Regions from separate parts of the Pseudomonas sp. 24 E 13 genome, predicted to be linked through region 4. Evidence: predicted binding sites of a transcription regulator. Region 4 holds the regulator's gene; each other region holds the start of a gene.
What was found. Region 4 encodes FliA, which starts transcription of late flagellar genes. Its sites were predicted from a motif close to CTAAAGTTTNNNNNNNNNNNGCCGNTAA; they were not measured.

Region 1: a site for FliA is predicted at 2,421-2,448, ahead of BFP90_RS25480 (methyl-accepting chemotaxis protein). Genes of this name have one in related genera too.
Region 2: a site for FliA is predicted at 1,645-1,672, ahead of BFP90_RS12685 (methyl-accepting chemotaxis protein). Genes of this name have one in related genera too.
Region 3: a site for FliA is predicted at 1,520-1,547, ahead of BFP90_RS02925 (flagellin N-terminal helical domain-containing protein). Genes of this name have one in related genera too.

What each region holds. Positions count from the first base shown of each region.
Region 1 is NZ_CVTO01000158.1:6,843-10,608, forward strand. Features, by position in the region: gene BFP90_RS25465 (chemotaxis protein CheA) at 1-430, opposite strand, end outside; gene BFP90_RS25470 (STAS domain-containing protein) at 473-760, opposite strand; gene BFP90_RS25475 (response regulator) at 783-1,151, opposite strand; gene BFP90_RS25480 (methyl-accepting chemotaxis protein) at 1,161-2,375, opposite strand; gene BFP90_RS25485 (alpha/beta fold hydrolase) at 2,633-3,661, shown strand.
Region 2 is NZ_CVTO01000115.1:59,598-63,363, reverse strand. Features, by position in the region: gene BFP90_RS12690 (TonB-dependent siderophore receptor) at 1-1,604, shown strand, start outside; gene BFP90_RS12685 (methyl-accepting chemotaxis protein) at 1,777-3,270, shown strand; gene BFP90_RS12680 (NmrA family NAD(P)-binding protein) at 3,328-3,766, opposite strand, start outside.
Region 3 is NZ_CVTO01000060.1:35,433-39,198, forward strand. Features, by position in the region: gene BFP90_RS02915 (flagellar hook-associated protein 3) at 1-155, shown strand, start outside; gene BFP90_RS02920 (ketoacyl-ACP synthase III) at 432-1,361, shown strand; gene BFP90_RS02925 (flagellin N-terminal helical domain-containing protein) at 1,627-3,048, shown strand; gene BFP90_RS02930 (flagellar protein FlaG) at 3,126-3,485, shown strand; gene fliD (flagellar filament capping protein FliD) at 3,567-3,766, shown strand, end outside.
Region 4 is NZ_CVTO01000027.1:7,811-11,576, reverse strand. Features, by position in the region: partial or broken gene BFP90_RS01040 (Hpt domain-containing protein) at 1-211, opposite strand, end outside; gene BFP90_RS01035 (protein phosphatase CheZ) at 223-1,011, opposite strand; gene BFP90_RS01030 (chemotaxis response regulator CheY) at 1,030-1,404, opposite strand; gene fliA (RNA polymerase sigma factor FliA) at 1,572-2,312, opposite strand; gene fleN (flagellar synthesis regulator FleN) at 2,309-3,142, opposite strand; gene flhF (flagellar biosynthesis protein FlhF) at 3,248-3,766, opposite strand, start outside.

The DNA of each region.
Region 1 (3,766 bases), on a different contig from region 4:
CTGCGGTTTCGACGCCGGCAGCGGCGGTTCGCATCGGCTGATAGGCACTCAGTGCCTCGCGCAATGCCTCACCGCGCTCCAGCGCTGCAGGCGTCGGCGCCTCACCGCGGTTGGCGACCACTTCGACCAGTTCGAGCATGTGGTCGCCGCATTTGAGCAGCAGCGCGATCAACGCGGCGTCCACCGCTACCTTGCCTTCGCGCAGGCGGTCAAGCACGTCTTCGACGATATGCGTGAACCCCACGATCGACGCCAGACCGAAAAGGCCCGCCGAACCCTTGATGGTGTGTGCGGCGCGGAAAATCGCGCCGATGGCATCCTGGTCGCCGGGCTCGCTTTCCAATTGCAGCAGGGATTGCTCCATGGCCTGCAACAGCTCGCGTGCCTCAACGATGAATGTCTGCTGTGCCTGATCGAGATTGATGCTCACCTGGACTGTCCTTGTCGATCAAAAAAACATGGGAAGTGGCGACTACAAGCCTGCGCTACGGCACAGTTGCAGTGCGTGCATGACCGCCTGGCTTTGGCCGGTCACACTCAAGGCCGTACCGGCAACGCCCGCCTCACGCTGGACCACTGCGAGCAACTGCAAACCGGCGCCATCCATCTCCGTGACCTGCGACAGATCCAGCTCCAGGCGGGGAGTCGCGCCGATCCGGGGCAGCAGCGCAGCCGCCAGTTCCGCTACGGTGTAGATGGTCAGCTCGCCGTCGATGCGCACGCAGGCAGTATCGTCGACTGTTTCAGTGGTAATCGGCATGGGAGCCTCCCTGGCGCCGGGATCAAGGCAGGATCAGTTTAGACACTGCCGCCAACATCTGCGCCGGCTGGAACGGCTTGACCACCCATGCCTTGGCACCGGCGGCCTGGCCCTCGGCCTTCTTCGATTCCTGGGACTCGGTGGTCAGCATGATGATCGGGGTGAACTTGTAATTGGCCAGCTTCTTGACCTCCTTGACGAAGGTGATGCCGTCCATGTTGGGCATGTTCACGTCGCTGATGATCAAGTGCACCTTCTGCCCGGTAAGCTTGCTCAGGGCATCCTTGCCGTCGCTGGCCTCGATGACGTCGTAGCCGGCGCTTTTCAAGGCGATGCCGACCACTTGCCGCACGCTGCTGGAGTCGTCGACCACTAATACATTCTTTGCCATGATGTGCTCCTAAAAGAAGGTGATGTCTTGAGAGTTCTGCTGCGCGGCCGCCGCTCCGTGATGGAGGCGCCGTTGCTCGTCGGTGGCGTAGGTGGCTTCCATCCGCGCGAGCCACTGCCGGGCATCGACGCCCACCGCCTGGTCCGGCGCCTGGCTGGCTTGCAGGAGGTGGTCATGCAAGGCCTGCATGTTGTCTCGCACGTGGCTGAGGATCTGGCTGACCCGGTCCTGGAATTGCAGGCTGACCAGCACTTCGGTCATCTCATCACGGATGCCGTAGCTTTCCTGCTTGAGCAGGTCGGCAGAGTCCGCCAGGCGCCCGGTGATGTTCTGGAAGCGCTCGAGTACGCGTTGAATACTGTTTTCCGACTCGGCCACCGAGTGGCTGTCCTGGTCGGCACTGCTGGATGCGGCCTGCACCAATTGCGTGATGGCGTTATTGATGATGTCGACCTTGGCCGACATCTGCTGGCCGGTTTCACTGGATTTGTTCGACAGGCTGCGCACCGCATCGGCCACCACCGCAAAGCCGCGCCCTGCCTCACCGGCACGCGCCGCCTCGATGGCTGCGTTGAGGGCCAGGAGGTTGGTCTGCGCGGCAATCGCCGCCACGTCGGCGGCCATGGCGCGCAGTTCCTTGGTATAGGCGGTGAGGCTGCGGACCTGGGCCAGGGTCTGGTCACGGCTGGTCTGAGTGGCCTTGAGCGAGTTGATCACCTGGCTCAGCTCGCTGTCACTGCGCGCCAGCACCTCCAGCGCGCCATCGGCGGACTGCCCGTCCAGTTCGCCGGCAGCCTGCTGCGATGCCTGTACCGTGTCCTGCAACCGCGTGGCGATCCCGGTGAAACGGTTGGCCAGGCTTACAATCGCTTCTTCAGTCTGATGCCGCGAGCTTTCCACCTGCTTGGCCCAGATCGGCATGGCGCCCAGCAACACTTCATCGAGCTGCGCGCGAGAAGCCATGCCGTTGTGCGCTGCGTCCACCGTTGACTGATCCGCCTGGGCCCGCGACGTCGTGCGCAACACCGCCTTGCGCTGTGAACCGGTGCTCCAGGCACAGGCACCGAGCCCCACCAGCACCAGTACCGCACACGCCACCAGGTTGGCCGTGGAGGCTGATTGCACCAGCAACCACACCACGGCAGGCACTACCGGGATAAGAGCAAACCAGCAAAAACGCGGATGACCAGGAAGGGTAATGCGGACGGATTGACGCTGGGTCATGAGTTCGATCCTTGAACAGTGTTGCGGATATAGGCGACATAGGGGTTATCTGCCCACTCCCTCTCAACTTTAGAATCCTTATGTGCCTTCCGTCTGTTTTATGACCATTGGATGACCGGCCCGGGGGTCCGAGCCCCTGTGCGCTGAAAAAAAACGGAATATGGTGTGCGCGCAACATGGAACGAACCATGAAGCCTGCCGCTCACTACAGTGTGGCCGCTTTGCGTTCATCAGCCGACGTAGCATGAGGAGATACCGTGTCCACTTCCAAGCTGACCTCGCGTGTTCTCACTACCCCCCGCCATACGACGCACTATGTAGAGATGGGTCCGGTCGATGGGCCATTGATGGTGTTCCTGCACGGTTGGCCGGAACTCAGCCTGATCTGGCGCGCACAGATACAAGCGTTCGCTGCACAAGGCTGGCACTGCGTTGCACCCGACATGCGCGGTTATGGCCGTTCTTCCGCGCCCGCGCTCACTGGTGCCTACACCCTTGAAAACATCGTGGCCGACATGGCAGAGCTTCATGACCATCTCGGTGGCATGCCCGCCATTTGGGTGGGCCACGACTGGGGCAGCGTCGTGGCGGGTGAACTGGTCGCCCATGAACCTCAGCGCAGCCGCGGTGTTGTATTGATTTCGGTGCCGTACTTCCCCACCACTAACGCCTTGCCGACGCTCGTCCCACTGGTTGACCGCTCGATCTATCCGGCGGACACGTATCCGGACGGCCAATGGGATTATTACCGCTACTACACCACGCACTTTGCGTGTGCTGTCGCTGATCTTGATGCGGATAAAGCCGCATCGCTGGCGTCGATTTATCGACGAGGCGACCCGGCGAGTATCGGCAAGGTTGCAGCCAATGCCGAAGTCACCCGCAAAGGCGGGCGATTTGGCCAAGCGCACCGGGCTCCCCTCACCCAGCCAGACCTGGCGCTCTGGCCGCAGGCAGACTTCGCCGAATTGGTGCGCAATTTCCAGGCGCAGGGTTTCCGCGCGCCCTGCGCATGGTATTTAAACGACGATGCCAACATTGAGTATGCGCACCGCGCGCGCAACGGCGGCCGCTTGTCATTGCCAGTCCTGTTTGTGAACGGCGATTACGATCAGATGAACACCATCAACGGTAATCAGCTGGGCGATCCAATGCGAGCGGCCTGCGCAGATCTCACCGTGACCCGCCTGCCCGGCGGGCACTGGTTGCCGGTGGAGTGCAAGATAGAACTGGTTGAAGCCATACGCTCCTGGTTGTGCAAGCTTGACCTGGTCGCCCGGCCTTGAAAGATCGCTCCTACACCTTCGCCAAACACTTCCGACAGCCCCATCCGAAAAACCCAACAGTCACGAAAAATGACGAGCCCTTTTCCAAAAGAGACGTTATGTATT
Region 2 (3,766 bases), on a different contig from region 4:
GGCCCCTGGACGAGCAGAAAGTCACCCTGACCGGCGCTGCCGGCAGTTGGGACGACTACCGTGGCGAACTCGACGCCTCCAGCCCCCTCAACGACAGCGGCACCTGGCGTGGCCGGGTGGTCACCTCCTACCGCGACGCCAACAGTTTCATCGACAAGGTCGAGCAGGATCACGGCCTGTTCTATGCCGTGACCGAAGCCGACCTGAGCGAGGACACGAGCCTGACCCTCGGCTACTCCAACCAGAAAGACAAGACCAACTACTTCTGGGGCTCGTCGATGATCGGCCTGGATGGCCATCACCTTGGCCTGTCGCGTTCCTACAACCCCGGTACCGACTGGGAGAACAAGGACCAGGAGATCAACACCGTTTTCGTCGAGTTGCGCCAGCAGTTGGCCAACGACTGGAAACTGCAGGTCAACGCCAATTACGCCGAACAAGATGCGCTGTTCTCCGGCTCCTACCAGTCGCGCTGGGTCGAGAACACCCTGGGCCGCACGGTGTACCAGGCCGCCATCGATGAAAACCAGGCCGGGATCGACGCCTTCGTCAGCGGCCCGTTCCAGGCATTCGGGCGCACCCATGAGCTGGTGGTGGGCGCCAGCAAGCGCATCTTCGACATGACCACCCACAACTACAGCCCGTACGATCTGAATTGGCCGATCAATGCCGGCAAGCCGAACTTCACCCGCACCACCAACCAGCGTGACGTCACCACCCAGGACGGTGTCTACGTCACCACGCGCCTGAGCCTGGCCGACCCACTCAAGCTGATCCTCGGCGGGCGCCTGGACTGGTACGACTATGACAACCGCGACGGTGACGGCGACTATAAGGTCACCCGCAACCTCACCCGCTACGCAGGCCTGATCTACGAGCTCAATGACCAGCACTCGGTGTATGCCAGCTACAGCGACATCTTCACGCCGCAAAAAGAAAAGAGCACCGGTGCCACTCCGCTCAAGCCCATTGTCGGCAAAAACTATGAAGTGGGCATCAAGGGCGAATACCTGGGTGGCGCGCTGAATGCCAGCGTGGCGCTGTTCCGTGTCGACCAGGAAAACCGTGCCGTGCAGATCGTTGTGCCGGACTGCCCGCAGGCGTCCTGCTATCAAGCCTCGGGGGAGATTCGCAGCCAGGGTATCGACTTCGAATTGCAGGGCGCCTTGACCGAGAACTGGCAGGTCGGTGGTGGCTACACCTACGCGCGCACCCACACGATCAAGGACGCCGCCAACCCGCAGAAGGTCAACAAGCAGTTCGACACCGACACCCCGGAACACCTGTTCAAGGTCACCACCCGCTACAACTTCCAGGGCCCGCTGGAAAAACTTCGCGTGGGCGGCAACGTGTCCTGGCAGAGCCGCATGTACAACGACATCCAGTTGGCGGACGGCAGTACCTATCGGCTCAAGCAAGGCGGCTACGCCGTCACCGACCTGATGGCCGGGTACCGCGTCAACCAGCACCTGGATCTGCAACTCAACGCCAACAATATCTTTGACCGCCACTACTACCAGTCCATCTCCGAGTCCGTCAGCTATGGCGGCGACTCCTACGGCAGCCCGCGCAACATGATGCTCACCGCCAAGTACAGCTTCTGATCGTCATTGCAACCTTGGCTGCCCGCTCGGGCAGCCGTTCTTAAAGTCTCCCTGCGACGTGCCGATAACCGATTGTCGGACCTTGACGCCGCACCCGCCTGGCTCTTTACCGGCCGCGCGCGTGGCACGCCGCGTGCTAGATTCCTGGCCAACCCACATGGAGTAAACGTGAATGCCCCTCCGCACACGCTTTCTGGAGCACTACCGCAAGGCCGACCGCATCATGCTGGCGCTGATCTGGCTGATGTTCCTGTTCTCCCTCGGGCTGGGGTTCTGGCATGACACCTTCACCCAGGCGTTGATCGTCGGTGGCGGCACCGGCGTGGTGCTGACCGCGCTGTATCGCGCCATCGGCGGCACCCGCGTGATGCGCTGCGCACTCGGTGCAGGCCTCATGGTGATGGCCGCCTTGCACATCAATCAGGCGCACGGTGTGATCGAAGCGCACTTTGGTATCTTCGCGCTGCTCGCGGTGTTGACGTTCTACCGTGACTGGCTGCCGATCCTGGTGGCGGCACTGACCATCGCCGTGCATCACCTGGTGTTCCACGCCCTGCAGCACCAAGGCTGGCCGGTGTTTGTGATGGAACACCACGGCGGCTGGACCATGATCTTCGTCCACGCCTTCTATGTGGTGATGGAATCCGTCGCCCTGCTCTACCTCGCCGTGCACAGCCACGCCGAGGCGGTCGAAAGCCAGGAAATGCTGGAAAAAATGCTCGCCGTCACCTCGCAGTTCAGCGAAGAAACGGCCAAGGGTGAGGACAAGGAGCGCGTGTCCCTGGCCAAGCGCTTCGACCACTTCCTGCAGCAGCTCACTCACCTGATCGACGGCGTCGCACGCGATTCCCATGGCCTGGGCCAACTCGGCCAGGAACTGGCCACGGCCAGCGGCACTCTGGAAAAAGGCGCGCGGCATCAACTGGCGCAAATCAATGAAATGACCGGCTCGATGCAGCGCATGGAAGACGCCACGGGTCACATCACCGTGCACGTCGAACAGGCCGTGGAGCATGCCGGCCAAGCCAGCCAGCAGATTGAGCGCGGTCAGCAAAGCGTGGGGCGCGCCCAGCATGAAATCACGCAACTGGCCTCGCGCATCAATGGCACGCAATCGACCGTGCAATCGCTGGCCGTGCAGGCGGAGCAAATCGGCTCGGTGCTGGAGGTGATCAGCAGCATCGCCAACCAGACCAACCTGCTCGCCCTCAACGCCGCCATCGAAGCCGCCCGCGCCGGCGAACAAGGCCGTGGTTTTGCCGTGGTCGCCGACGAGGTGCGCAGCCTGGCCCAGCGCACCGCCCTCTCCACCCAGGAAATCAGGACCATCATCGAAGGCTTGCAGCAAGGCAGCCGCCAGGCGGTCGAAGCCATGCACGACAGCCGCCAGGGTGTGGAGCGTTGCGTGGAAGACAGCCAAGTGGCCGTCGATATGCTGCGCGCAGTAGGCGAAGACATTGCGCATATCGACCAACTCAATGGCCGCATCGTCACCACCACCCGCGAACAAAGCTCGGCGAACCTGGAAATTGTCGAGCGTCTGCAATCGGTGCAGCACATCGCGCAAAATACCGCCGACGACGTGGAAACCCTGGCCCGCAGCAGCGAACGCCTGCCACCGATCGCCGTACGCCTGGATGCGCTGGGGCGCAGGTTTCATCCCTGATTCAATACCTGAGCGGTCGAGCCATGGCGAGGCTCGACCGCGCTCACAGGCAGCGGATTAAGCGGTTGTTTTGGTGACCGACTCACTCACGAAGTCCTGATACGTGCGCAACGGGCGCCCGATGATCGCCTCAAGCCGCGCCACGGCGCCCTCCGCTGCCTGCATGCCGAACGCCTGGATACCTTCCATCATCAGGCGCATGTCATACGCCAGCCAGGCCGGACCGTAGGCGGCCAACTGTGTTTCAAACGCGGCAACGTCATCGCCGCCATAGGCGATCTCGCGGCCCAGGGCCGAACTCCAGAGCTTGGCCACGCCGGCTCCCGTCAGCGCCTGCGGCCCCACCAGTTCCAGCGTCACGCGCTCCAGCGCAGTCGCGGACCGATCGCGTCGCAACAGCTCTGCAACGGCTATATCGGCAATGTCCCGCGTATCGATCATGGCCACACCGGCCGAGCCGATAGGCATCGGGTACACCGAATAGTCCTGGATCGTC
Region 3 (3,766 bases), on a different contig from region 4:
GCATCGGCCTGGCTAACACCAGCACCATGAGTGATCTGGGCAATATCGATACGGCTCAAGCCGCAATCAACCTGACCTTGCAGCAAACCATGCTGCAAGCCTCCCAGCTGGCTTTCGTGAAAATCTCGCAGTTGAGTCTCTTCAGCAAGATGTAAGTGGCGCTGCGTCAAGCGGCCCGCTCTGGAAACAGGGCGGGCCGTTGTCGTTTTTGGGGCTTAATTGTTTGGAAGTTTTGCACAAAGCGCACAAAATTGAGTGACCTGTGAGTCATAAAGCGCATCTTCACTGTATCGTGTGAAAAGGATAAGTCGTCACAGGGTCCTTGCGAGGCGGCTTTCAGCGAATTTTTTTGGGGTTATCCCCTTTTATTGTCAGCACTTCGGGCGCAGGCCCTGGGGTGTTCTCCAGCTATTTTGTATTGGGAAGCCACAATGATTGGCATTAAAAGCATCGCCAGTTACGTGCCGGCGGACGGTATCGATAACTACGCCCAGGGTGCCAAATTCGCCAAGGATGAGGAATTCATCATTGGCAAGATCGGCTCGGCGTTCCTGCCGCGCAAGGATGCCGCGCAGGAAACCTCCGATCTGTGTGTCGAAGCGGTCAACGCGTTGTTTGCCGGCAACCCGGACTTGAAGCGCGAGTCCATCGACGCGGTGATTGTCGTCACCCAGAACGGCGATGAAGAAGGGCTGCCCCACACCGCAGCCATCGTCCAGGACAAACTGGGCCTGCCGACCCACGTGGCCGCGTTCGATATCTCCCTGGGCTGCTCCGGCTATGTCTACGGCATCTATGCGATGAAGGGCTTCATGGAAGCCACCGGCCTGAAAAACGGCCTGCTGATCACTGCCGACCCGTATTCGAAAATCGTCGACCCGGAGGACCGCAACACCACCATGCTGTTCGGCGACGCCGCCACCGCCACCTGGATGGGCGAAGACCCGCAGTGGTTGCTCGGCAAATCCAAGTTCGGCACCGACGGTTCCGGCGCGCCGCACCTGAAGGTCAGTGACGGCGTGTTCTTCATGAATGGCCGCCAGGTGTTCAACTTCGCCTTGCTCAAGGTGCCGGCGCATTTGCACGAGTTGCTCGATGAGTCAGACCTCAAGGCCGATGACATCGATGCGTTCTGCATTCACCAGGGCAGTGCCGCCATTGTTGACGCGGTGGCGCGCCGTTTTGAAGATGCGCCGGTGGACAAGTTCATCAAGGACATGGTCGAGACCGGCAATACCGTATCGTCGAGCATTCCCTTGCTGCTGGAAAAACATGTGATGAATGCCGCCTGGCAGCGTGTGGCAATCAGCGGTTTTGGTGTAGGCCTGTCCTGGGGCTCGGCGATTCTGTATCGCCCATGACCCTTTGAGGGGCGCGTAAAAAAAACGTCGATGATCGAAAGATCATCGGCGTTTTTTATTTGGCGCCAGAAAAGCCAACAAAACCGGGGTTTTCAATAGCAGTAACTGCTTGAATTGCAAGGGCTGGCACAGGGCTAGTAAAAAAAATCAAAAAAAACCTCAAGCAACCGGCTACCACGACGATAACTATTACGTAGGTTCTCAGGCCACACCAGGCGGTTGCCAGGGCCGGAAGCCGCAGTATCCATCCATCGAGGATTTCGTCATGGCTTTAACAGTAAACACCAACATTGCTTCCATCACTACCCAGAACGGCCTTGCTAAAGCTGCCAGCTCGCTGCAAACCTCCATGCAGCGTCTGTCCACTGGCCTGAGCATCAACAGCGCTAAAGACAACGCCTCGGGCCTGCAGATTTCCAACCGCCTGACCAGCCAAATCAACGGCCTGGGCCAAGCTGTAAAGAACGCCAACGATGGTATCTCCATCGCGCAGACCGCTGAAGGCGCAATGCAGGCTTCGACCGACATTCTGCAAAAAATGCGTACCCTGGCGCTGTCCTCGGCTACCGGCTCCCTGAGCGACGCTGACCGTACTTCCAACCAGGAAGAATACCAGGCGCTGACTTCGGAACTGACCCGTATCTCGGAAACCACCACTTTCGGTGGCCAGAAGCTGCTCGACGGTTCGTACGGCACCAAAGCCATCCAGGTAGGCGCCAACGCCAACGAAACCATCAACCTGTCCCTGGACAACGTTGCTGCCAACAACATCGGTTCGCAGCAGATCAAGAGCGTCGGCGTTGCACCGAGCACCTCAGGTGTTGCCGGTGGCGTGATCGGCCTGACCGGTAATGGCCAGACCGCCAGTGTCACTGTTCTTCAAGGCGCATCGGCCAAAACCATCGCCAGCCAACTGAACGGCGCTGTAGGTGGCCTGAGCGCTACGGCCAGCACTGAAGCTCAATTCACCGTCGGTGCTGCCGCCAAGACCACGCCTGCTACCTTCACCATGACTGTTGGCGGCCAAGCCACCACCTTCACCGGTGTAACCGATACCGCCAGCCTGGCTGACCAACTGAAATCCAACTCCGCCAAGCTGGGCATCAGCGTCAACTACGACCAATCCAAGGGCACCCTGTCGGTCAAGTCCGATTCCGGTGAGAACCTGAACTTCAGTGCCTCCACTGCCGCCGGTTCGATCACTGTTGCCACCAAAGACGGTGCTGGTGCCTACGGTACCGCCGTCGCGCTGGCCGACGGCCTGATCGCTACCGGTGCAGTGAACCTGGACTCGTCCAAAGGCTACGCGATGAACGGTGCCGGTGTAACCGGTCTGTTCGCCGCAACAGGTACTGCCGCAGCTTCCACCAAGACCACGGTTGCACAGACCGACGTCAGCAGCGCTTTCAACGCACAAGCGGCCATCGCGGTACTGGACAAGGCTATCGGCGGCATCGACAGCACACGTTCGGGCCTGGGTGCTGTTCAGAACCGTCTGACTACTACTGTGGACAACCTGACCAACATTCAGAAAAACTCCACCGCTGCACGTTCTACCGTTCAAGACACCGACTTCGCTGCTGAAACAGCTCAGTTGACCAAGCAACAAACCCTGCAGTCGGCTGCTACCGCGATTCTGTCGCAGGCCAACCAACTGCCATCCGCTGTACTGAAGCTGCTTCAGTAATAGCGTCGCTTGGTAATTGACGGAAGGGCGCGTTTACGTGCCCTTTCGTCTTTTTCGGTTTGTAGAGGAGATTGGACATGGACATGAGTGTAAAGCTGGCCTCGTCTTATCCACCGGTAGCCCCTCAAGGCTCGGCCCCTGCGGTGGTTGCGGACAAAGACAACGCCAAGGTCGAGGCAATCGCGCCGGCCGCGCCGGTCGCCGGTGAGCCGAAACGGGCTGACCTGGAAAAGGCAGTCACCGATATTCGAGAATTCGTACAAGCGGCCCAGCGCAAACTGGATTTTTCCATTGATGATTCCACCCATCGGGTCGTGGTCAAGGTCATCGCCACTGAAAGTGGCGAGGTGATCCGCCAGATTCCGTCGGAAACGGCCTTGAAGCTTGCACAGAGCCTGGCTACCGCCAGTCATGTGCTGTTCGATGAAAAGGTCTGAACTGGCATGAAACTTGTTGCGTTGCTTTCTTGAAGTGCGGTTCGTCAAGAAAACGCCAACAGCCGTATTAGGAGAAAGACGATGGCGAGTACAACGGTAAACGGTGTGGGTTCGGGTATCGACATCCAGGGCATCGTCAAAGCCCTGGTCGACGCCGATCGGGCGCCGAAGCAGACCCAGATCAACACCCAGTCACAGAAAGCGACTACCCAGTTGTCGTCGATCGGCAAGATCCAGTCGGCATTGAGCGCCTTCCGTGGCGCCATCAAGAGCATGACCGA
Region 4 (3,766 bases):
CGGCGATGTGGCAGCACTCCACCAGCTCATGGAGCTGGAGGAAGCCGGCGCCCCCTTTTACAGTGTGAAAACCGCGAAAAATTGCATTGAGCAGGTTCGCATCATCCGGGCGGCTTTCCAGCTCGACCAGTTGTTCGGACAGTTGCTCTAAAATTTCGCCGGCCTCTACAAGGAAATCCTGAAGGATTTCTTCATCGGCGCCGAAGCTCATGTGGGTGCTCCTTAGAAGCCTAAACTGGACAGCAAATCGTCTACGTCATCTTGACCGGATACGACGTCTTCACGTTTATCGGCATGAATCTGCGGACCTTCACCCTTGGCGAGATGTTTTTGTGGATCTTTTTCCGAGAGGATCGCTTCGCGGTCATGTTCGATGCCGGCAAAACGGTCGACCTGACCGGCCATGAGCACCAGTTTGAGCAGGTTGCTTTCCACTTCGGTGACCAGTTGGGTCACCCGCTTGATCACCTGGCCTGTGAGGTCCTGGTAATCCTGGGCCAGCAGAATATCGTTGAGGTTGCTGGCCACCGTGCGGTTTTCCTGCTCGCTGCGCGACAGAAAACCGTCGACGCGACGCGCCAGCTCACGGAACTCTTCAGCCCCCACTTCGCGGCGCATGAAGCGGCCCCAGTCCACGCTCAGGGCGTGGGCTTCGCTGGCCATGCCGTTGACCAGGGGCGTGGCGTTTTCCACCAGGTCCATGGTGCGGTTGGCCGCCGCCTCGGTCAGCCTGACCACATAGGACAAGCGTTCAGTGGCATCGGTGATCTGCGAAATCTCTTCGGCCTGGGGCATGCGCGGGTCAATCTGGAAATTGACGATCGCACTGTGCAGCTCGCGTGTGAGCTTGCCCACTTCCTGGTACAGGCCGCGGTCACGGGTCTGGTTAAGCTCATGGATCAACTGCACCGCGTCGGCGAAATGGCCTTTTTCCAGGCTGTCGACCAACTGGTGAGCATGCTTTTTCAGGGTCGACTCAAAGTCGCCCAGTGTTGTTTCTTTATGCTCCATAGCTCCCCCGCGATGGCATTAGCCGTGGATGCGTTCGAAGATTTTTTCGATCTTCTCTTTCAAGGCCAATGCTGTGAATGGCTTGACCACGTAACCGTTGACCCCGGCTTGGGCGGCTTCGATGATCTGTTCACGCTTGGCTTCGGCGGTCACCATCAACACCGGCAGGCTGCGCAGTTTTTCATCGGCGCGCACATGGCGCAGCAAATCGATACCGGTCATGCCCGGCATGTTCCAGTCGGTTACCAGAAAGTCGATGCTGCCGCTGTTGAGGATCGGAATCGCCGTAATGCCGTCATCCGCCTCGACCGTGTTAGTGAACCCAAGGTCACGCAACAGGTTTTTTATGATCCGCCGCATCGTTGAGAAGTCATCAACGATGAGGATTTTCATGTTCTTGTCCAATTCGACCTCCAAGCAGTCTTAAACGCGCCCAGCACCTGGACGCGCCACTTCAATCAACAGGCGTTACACAAAAAGGACTGCCCAGGGCACCACGGAGCGAATCCGCGAAGGCCGAAACCTTCGCGGTAGCATCTGCAGTGTCCCCACACTGCCTGTCAGCGCGCGCGCCACTCTCCCAACCGCCCCCGCAAGCGGGCCGCGCACTGGCTATGCAACTGGCTGACACGCGATTCGCTGACCCCCAGGACCTCACCGATTTCCTTGAGGTTCAGCTCTTCGTCGTAGTACAGCGCCAGCACCAGGCGCTCACGCTCCGGCAGATTGGCAATGGCGTCCGCCAATGCTCCCTGGAAACGCTCATCTTCCAGATCGCGCGACGGTTCCATATGCGCACTCGCGCCGTCCTCGTGCAGCCCTTCGTGTTCGCCGTCCTGTAACAGGTCGTCGAAACTGAACAGGCGGCTGCCCAAGGTATCGTTCAAAATCCCGTAATAATCGTCGAGACTCAATTGGAGTTCGGCCGCAACTTCATGATCTTTAGCGTCACGACCGGTTTTTGCTTCAATTGCGCGAATTGCGTCACTGACCATGCGCGTATTGCGGTGTACCGAACGCGGCGCCCAGTCCCCTTTACGCACCTCATCGAGCATCGCGCCACGGATACGGATACCCGCATACGTCTCGAAACTCGCGCCCTTGCTCGCGTCATATTTGGTCGACACTTCGAGCAGGCCGATCATGCCGGCCTGGATCAGGTCTTCAACCTGCACGCTGGCAGGCAGGCGCGCCAGCAGGTGATAGGCAATGCGCTTGACCAGGGGCGCATAGCGCTCGATCAATTCGCCCTGGCTGTCACGTGCCGACTTTTTGTAAAGGTTGTAGCCGCTTGATGTCATAGCACAGGTCCCGCGCTCGTCTGATGCACCAGTCGCTCGACGAAAAACTCCAGATGCCCCCGAGGGTTGGCAGGCAACGGCCAGGTATCGACCTTCTGGGCAATGGCCTTGAATGCCAGTGCGCACTTCGAACGAGGGAACGCTTCGTAGACCGCACGCTGCTTTTGCACGGCCTTGCGCACACACTCGTCGTAGGGAACGGCGCCGACGTATTGTAAAGCCACATCGAGGAAACGATCCGTGACCTTGGTCAACTTGGCGAACAGGTTACGCCCTTCCTGCGGGCTCTGGGCCATGTTGGCCAGCACGCGAAAGCGGTTCATGCCGTAGTCACGGTTGAGCAGTTTGATCAGGGCGTAGGCATCGGTAATCGAGGTGGGCTCGTCGCACACCACCAGCAGTACTTCTTGCGCTGCGCGGACAAAGCTGACCACCGACTCGCCGATCCCGGCGGCGGTGTCGATCACCAGCACGTCAAGGTTGTCGCCGATATCGCTGAAGGCCTGGATCAGGCCGGCATGCTGCGCCGGACTCAAGTGCACCATGCTCTGGGTGCCGGAGGCGGCCGGCACGATGCGGATCCCACCGGGCCCCTGCAGCAGCACGTCGCGCAGCTCACAGCGGCCTTCGATCACATCGGCCAGCGTGTGTTTGGGGGTCAGCCCCAACAGAACGTCCACGTTGGCCAGGCCCAGGTCAGCATCCAGCAGCATGACGCGACGGCCAAGCTCTGCCAGGGCCAGGGACAAATTCACTGACACGTTAGTTTTGCCGACGCCACCTTTGCCGCCGGTCACCGCGATCACCTGTACGGGATGCATGCTGCCCATTTTATTTCTTTACCTTGTCTTGCTTAGACGCAGGCTACATGGCTTGGCCGCGTGTATCGCTTGCAGACCATCGATGTAGGTACATTTCACGGTGTTCATCCTGCCTCATCCCACCCGTTTTGCCGGGTTGTGATAAAGGTCGGCGAACATATCAGCCATCGCTTCCTCGCTAGGCTCGTCTTGCATTTGCACGCTGACAGCACGGCTGACCAACTGATGACGGCGCGGCAGATGCAAATCATCCGGAATCCGCGGCCCGTCGGTCAGGTAGGCGACCGGTAGTTCATGACTGATTGCCAGGCTCAGCACTTCGCCCAGGCTGGCGGTTTCATCCAGTTTGGTCAGGATACAACCGGCCAGGCCGCAGCGCTTATAGCTGTGGTAGGCAGCGGTAAGAACCTGTTTCTGGCTGGTGGTTGCAAGCACCAGGTAATTTTTCGACTTGATGCCACGCCCGGCCAGGCTTTCGAGCTGCATGCGCAGGGCCGGGTCGCTGGCTTGCAGGCCGGCGGTATCGATCAACACCACGCGCTTGCGCAGCAGCGGGTCGAGGGCGTTGGCCAGGGACTGGCCCGGGTCGACGTGGGTCACCGGCACATTGAGGATGCGGCCCAGGGTCTTGAG